DNA from 2 places in the Streptomyces sp. NPDC003635 genome. Region 2 is predicted to be linked to the other one. Evidence: predicted binding sites of a transcription regulator. Region 2 holds the regulator's gene; the other holds the start of a gene.
The links. The regulator HspR, encoded in region 2, represses chaperone genes until heat shock. The targets are predictions, from matches to a motif close to TTGAGNNNNNNNNNCTCAA.

Region 1 (3,403 bases), on a different contig from region 2:
GCCGTCCGCCGACGACGCCCAGGCCGCGGTCGCTGCGGCGCTTGCGCACCGCCAGGTACTCGGTGATCCGCTCCTTCACGTCCTCGAGACCGGCGTGCTCGGCGTCCAGCACGCCCTTGGCGCCCTGGATGTCGTACGCGTCCTCGGTCCGCTCGTTCCACGGCAGTTCGAGAACCGTGTCCAGCCAGGTGCGGATCCACGAGCCCTCGGGCGACTGGTCGCTGGACCGCTCCAGCTTGTCGACCTCCTTCAGGGCCGCCTCGCGGACCTTCTCGGGCAGGTCGGCGGCCTCGACGCGGGCGCGGTAGTCGTCGGACTCCTCCCCCTCCGCCTCGCCGTTGAGCTCGCGCAGCTCCTTGCGCACGGCCTCCAGCTGGCGGCGGAGCAGGAACTCGCGCTGCTGCTTGTCGACGCCCTCCTGGACGTCCTTGGCGATCGTCTCGGCGACGTCCTGCTCGGCGAGGTGGTCGCGCAGCTGCTGGGTGGCGAGCTTCAGCCGGGCCACCGGATCGGCGGTCTCCAGCAGCTCCACCTTCTGCTCGGTGGTGAGGAAGGGCGAGTAGCCGGAGTTGTCGGCGAGCGCGGAGACGTCGTCGATGGCCTGCACCCGGTCCACGACCTGCCAGGCGCCGCGCTTGCGCAGCCAGGCGGTGGCGAGGGCCTTGTACTCCTTCACCAGTTCGGCGACATGACCCGGCAGCGGGTCCGGCGCGCTCTCGTCGATCCGCAGGCCCTCGACCCACAGCGCGGCGCCCGGGCCGGTCGTCCCGGCGCCGATCTTCACGCGGCCGCGGCCGCGGATCAGGGCGCCCGGGTCACCGTCGGCGAGCCGGCCGACCTGCTCGACGGTACCGAGCACACCGGTGCTCGCGTAGGTGCCGTCGATCCGCGGTACCAGCAGCACCCGGGGCTTTCCCGGCTGGGACCGGGCGGCGACCTGGGCGGCCTCCACGGCGGCGCGTACATCGGCGTCGTTCAAGTCCAGCGGGACCACCATTCCGGGCAGCACGACCTCGTCGTCGAGCGGCAGCACAGGCAGGGTGAGCGAGGTAGACGTCGAAGCCATGATCTCCCCTTCGGCAGTCAAGTTGAGTTATGCCGACTCAATGCACGGGAGTCCTTGAATGTTCCCCGACCGTCGTTCGCTCTGAGCGATCAGCCGGACGCCCTGCGGTGAACTGGGGCTTTTCCCGGTCAACCAGGCGAGGGGGCCACACCATTCCCGGGCGGGGCCGGGGGCGAGCCACGCCTCGGCGGCGGTCGCGGGATTCCCGCGGCCGTTCCGCGACAACGCCCACAGGCACGCATCGCAAGCTCGGTCACAACCGGTGCGACCACCTGCCGGGCGCGCCCCGCCCAACCGGTGCCGTCGGCGTCGTCCCGCACCCGGCGCACAGGAACACGGCCCGAACTCCCCCTCGCCACAAGGGGTCCTGCCAGCCGCCGGGTCCGCGCACCCAACGGTTTTCCGGTGCCGGACCTGCCAAGATGAACGGATGCCCACTTCGTACGACATCCCCGAAGTCCTGGACCGTCGCGAGGGACCCCACGGCGAGGTAGTGCTGCGCCGGCACGGCGAGTTGCTCCAGATCATCGCCAACGGCTGTTTCCTGATGGACACCTCGGACGGCCGCTCGGAGCGACGGCTCGTCGACGCGGCCCGGGACGCCCTCGACGACCGCCCGGAGCCAACGGTGCTGATCGGAGGTCTCGGCGTCGGGTTCTCGCTCGCACACGCCGCCGCCGACGGCCGTTGGGGCCGCATCACCGTCGTGGAACGCGAATCCGCGGTCATCGACTGGCACCGCGCGGGACCCTTCCACGACCTCACCGAACAAGCTCTCGCGGACCCCCGTACCGAGATTGTCGAGAGTGATCTGATCGAGTACGTCAATGAGACTTCCGCCACGTTCGACGCGCTCTGCCTGGACATCGACAACGGCCCCGACTGGACCGTCACCGAGGGCAACCACAGCCTGTACTCGGCGCCCGGACTGGCAAGCTGCGCAAGGGTGTTGAACCCCGGCGGGGTACTCGCGGTATGGTCCGCGCGGCCCTCTCCGGAATTCGAAGAAACCTTGTGGAATGCCGGGTTCAAACAGGTGCGTACCGAAGAGATCCCCGTTGCCCGGGGCGTTCCCGACGTCGTGCACCTCGCCGTCGGACCTGGATAGCCGAGCTGCGGTGACTCCCCGTACGCTGCTTCCCTGGCGCGGATCATTCAAGCGTCAATCGCAAGCATGCGCAGGCATGTGCCAGTAAACGGATCACCCCACGGATTCCGGAAAGCAACTTCAGGGGCGGGCGATGGAGCAGACACACACCTCCCACAACGGCACGGCGGCGACCCCGGGCGCACAGCGCCGGGTCCTCGTGGTCGAGGACGACCCGACCATCGTGGACGCCATCGCGGCCCGCCTGCGCGCCGAGGGATTCCTCGTGCAGACCGCGGGCGACGGACCCGCGGCGGTCGACACCGCGGAGGCCTGGCAGCCCGACCTGCTGATCCTCGACATCATGCTGCCGGGCTTCGACGGCCTGGAGGTCTGCCGGCGGGTCCAGGCGGCGCGGCCGGTGCCGGTGCTGATGCTGACGGCACGCGACGACGAGACCGACATGCTGGTCGGCCTCGGCGTGGGCGCCGACGACTACATGACGAAGCCGTTCTCGATGCGCGAGCTGGCGGCCCGCGTGCACGTGCTGCTGCGCCGGGTGGAGCGGGCGGCGATCGCCGCGTCCACCCCGCGCTCGGGCATCCTGCGCCTCGGCGAGCTGGAGATCGACCACGCCCAGCGCCGGGTGCGCGTCCGCAGCGAGGACGTCCACCTCACGCCCACCGAGTTCGACCTCCTGGTGTGCCTGGCGAACACCCCGCGCGCGGTGCTCTCCCGTGAGCAGCTGCTCGCGGAGGTCTGGGACTGGGCGGACGCCTCCGGCACCCGGACCGTCGACAGCCACATCAAGGCGCTGCGCCGGAAGATCGGCGCCGAGCGCATCCGTACGGTGCACGGCGTGGGCTACGCCCTGGAGACCCCGACGCCATGAGCGACGGGCCGGCGCGGAGAGGCCCCGGGGAGCCCTGGGGCGGCGTACGTCCGTTCTCGATCAAGACCAAGCTGGGCGCGCTGGTCGTCATCTCGGTCCTGATCACCACGGGTCTGTCGATGATCGCCGTGCAGACCAAGACCGAGCTGCGCTTCATCACGGTCTTCTCGATGATCGCCACCCTGCTGATCACCCAGTTCGTGGCGCACTCCCTCACCGCGCCGCTGGACGAGATGAACACGGTCGCCCGCTCGATCTCGCACGGGGACTACTCGCGCCGGGTGCGCGAGAACCGCAGGGACGAGCTGGGCGACCTGGCCGAGACGATCAACGTCATGGCCGATGAGCTGGAGGCGCA
Region 2 (3,403 bases):
GCCCCGGACGTCACCGAGACGACCTGCGTCGCGATCCTCCAGCCGGGGTATCGCATCGGCGAGCGCACCATCCGCCCCGCGCGGGTGGCGGTCGCCGAACCGCAGCCGGGCGCGCAGACGGTCAAGGCCGAGGAGGCGTCCGAGGCCGCCGAGGAGAAGGACAACGGCCCTGAGGAGGGCTGAGGTCGTAGTTTCCGACAGGAAGGAGGGACGTCGGGGATGAGCACCAAGGACTTCATCGAGAAGGACTACTACAAGGTCCTCGGCGTCCCCAAGGACGCCACCGAGGCCGAGATCAAGAAGGCGTACCGGAAGCTCGCCCGCGAGTTCCACCCGGACGCCAACAAGGGCAACGCCAAGGCCGAGGAGCGCTTCAAGGAGATCTCCGAGGCCAACGACATCCTCGGCGACCCCAAGAAGCGCAAGGAGTACGACGAGGCGCGCGCCCTCTTCGGCAACGGCGGGTTCCGTCCGGGGCCGGGCGCGGGCGGCGGCTCGTTCAACTTCGACCTGGGCGACCTCTTCGGAGGCGGCGCCCAGGGCGGCGGTGGCTCCGGCGGCTTCGGCGGCGGTATCGGTGACGTCTTCGGGGGACTGTTCAACCGGGGCGGCTCGGGTACCGGCCGGGTGCAGCCCCGGCGCGGTCAGGACATCGACACCGAGGTCACGCTCACCTTCACCGAGGCGATCGAGGGCGCGACCGTCCCGCTGCGGATGTCCTCGCAGGCTCCCTGCAAGGCCTGTTCGGGCACCGGCGACAAGAACGGCAACCCGCGGGTGTGCCCGACGTGTGTCGGCACCGGACAGGTGGCCCGGGGCTCCGGCGGCGGATTCTCGCTGACCGACCCCTGCCCGGACTGCAAGGGCCGCGGTCTGATGGCGGAGACCCCGTGTGAGGTCTGCAAGGGCAGCGGGCGCGCGAAGTCCTCGCGGACCATGCAGGTGCGCATCCCGGCGGGGGTCAGCGACAACCAGCGCATCCGGCTGCGCGGCAAGGGCGCGCCCGGGGAGCGGGGCGGTCCGTCCGGCGACCTGTACGTCACGGTGCACGTGGACGCGCACCCGGTCTTCGGCCGCAAGGGCGACAACCTGACGGTGACGGTTCCGGTGACGTATCCGGAGGCGGCTCTCGGCGGTGAGGTCAGGGTCCCGACCCTGGGCGGACCGCCGGTCACCCTGAAGCTGCCGCCCGGCACGCCCAACGGCCGTACCATGCGCGCCCGGGGCAAGGGCGCGGTCCGCAAGGACGGCACCCGCGGGGATCTGCTGGTCACCGTCGAGGTGAGTGTCCCGAAGGACGTGACGGGGAAGGCTCGTGACGCGCTGGAGGCGTATCGCGAGGCGACCGCGGGTGAGGATCCGCGGGCGGAGCTGTTCCAGGCCGCGAAGGGAGCTTGATGCCAGATGGACGGCCGTCGACGCAATCCGTATGAACTGACCGAGGAGACCCCGGTCTACGTCATCTCGGTGGCGGCCCAGCTTTCCGGCCTGCACCCGCAGACACTGCGCCAGTACGACCGGCTGGGCCTGGTGTCTCCGGACCGCACGGCCGGCCGCGGCCGCCGCTACTCGGCCCGCGACATCGAACTGCTGCGCACTGTCCAGCAGTTGTCGCAGGACGAGGGCATCAACCTGGCCGGCATCAAGCGGATCATCGAGCTGGAGAACCAGGTCGCCGCCCTGCAGAACCGGGTGGCCGAGCTCCAGTCGGCCCTCGACGGCGCCGCCGCCGCGATGCAGCAGCGGGAGGCGGCGGTCCACGCCTCGTACCGCCGTGACCTGGTGCCGTACCAGGAGGTGCAGCAGACCAGCGCGCTGGTGGTGTGGCGGCCGAAGCGGCCGCAGAACGACTGACGCGTGCTCAGAAACGCCCTGGGGGCCGCGGGTTCGAGAACCCGCGGCCCCCAGGGCGTTTTCTCCACCAATCGTTCCGATCATGATCACTTTTCGGTCACATAATCTTCATCCGGCCAAGATCACCGGTATACCTCGCACTCCGCCCCCTCATGACCACGGGGGGCCCTGACAAGGAGTTGGAGTGCCACGCACCAACCGAAGACGGTGGCTTCAGGCCGCCGCGGCGCTGACGCTCGCCGGTTTCCTCACCGGTGACCCCTCGCTCGCGTCCCTCCCGGCGCCGACCGCCGACCAGATCGTGAACAGCCCCGCTCAGGCGGTCACGCTCGGCGACGACAAGCCCGACATAGCCAAGCTGCTCGGGCTGACCGAGGAGGAGGCCGCCCGGCGCAACGCCAGGATCCAGAACCGGCGTATCGAGCTGCTCTCCCAGCGCACCGAGACCTCCTCGGTGTTCGTGAACCCCGACGGCACGCTGACCGCCGAGACCTACGCGGGGCCGGTGCGGGTCAAGCAGGCCGACGGGTCCTGGAGTTACATCGACACCGAGCTCACCGACGAGGGCGCGGCCCTGGAACCGGAGACGGCGGCCGCCGACATCACCGTCTCCGACGGCGGCGACCGGAAGCTGGCCTCCGTCGCCAAGGGTGGCGCCTCCATGGCGCTCGGCTGGGCGGACACCCTTCCCACGCCGACGGTGAAGGACGACACCGCCTCCTACGACCTGGGCGACGGGCAGACCCTCACGGTCACCGCCCTCAAGCAGGGCTTCTCCCAGAACGTACTCCTCGACGAGGCGCCCACCGCAGACCTCGCCTACCGCATCCCGGTCACCCTCACCGGCCTCACCCTGTCCGAGGCGGACTCCGGGCGGCTGCTGCTGAAGAACGGCGCGGGCAAGCTGGTCGCCGAGGCCCCCGCGCCGATGATGTGGGACTCCTCCGTCGACAGGCGGTCCGGCGAGTCGAAGCATCTCGCGGCCGTGGACACCGAGATCGAGACCGCGGCCGACGGCTCGCAGACCCTCGTCCTGCGCCCCGACGCCGCCTACTTCGAGCAGGAACTGACCTACCCGGTCACCGTCGACCCGACCACCACGCTCGCGGCCAGCACCGACACCTGGGTGGCCACCAACTACCCGGACTCCCAGGTCTCCTCGACCGAGCTGAAGTCGGGCACGTACAACGCCGGCGGGACCGTCGCGCGCTCCTTCCTCAAGTTCGACCTGACGGGCTACCAGGGCGTCCACGTCATCGACACCAACCTGGCCCTGCACTCCTACTGGTCCTCCTCCTGCACGGGGGGCACCGGCACGGCCGTGCGCCGGGTCACGGAGTCCTGGACGTCGTCCGCGGTCACCTGGGCCGACCCGCCGGCCACGACCACCACCGGACAGGTGATCAACACCGCGGCCAAGGGGTACTCGGCCGACTGCCCGGCCGGCACGCTGAACTTCGACATCGACACCATCGTCAGCGCGTGGACGAGTGGCACCGCCAACCACGGTCTGATGGTCCGGGGCGTCGACGAGACCGACTCCTACACC

Region 1: the regulator HspR is predicted to act here: its motif matches at 1,089-1,107, upstream of lon (endopeptidase La).

Annotation. Positions count from the first base shown of each region.
Region 1 is NZ_JBSFOK010000003.1:142,775-146,177, forward strand. Features, by position in the region: gene lon (endopeptidase La) at 1-1,066, opposite strand, end outside; gene ACWDRW_RS04385 (spermine/spermidine synthase domain-containing protein) at 1,497-2,174, shown strand; gene ACWDRW_RS04390 (response regulator transcription factor) at 2,308-3,045, shown strand; gene ACWDRW_RS04395 (ATP-binding protein) at 3,042-3,403, shown strand, end outside.
Region 2 is NZ_JBSFOK010000045.1:38,268-41,670, reverse strand. Features, by position in the region: gene grpE (nucleotide exchange factor GrpE) at 1-183, shown strand, start outside; gene dnaJ (molecular chaperone DnaJ) at 220-1,398, shown strand; gene ACWDRW_RS32000 (heat shock protein transcriptional repressor HspR) at 1,405-1,854, shown strand; gene ACWDRW_RS31995 (DNRLRE domain-containing protein) at 2,039-3,403, shown strand, end outside.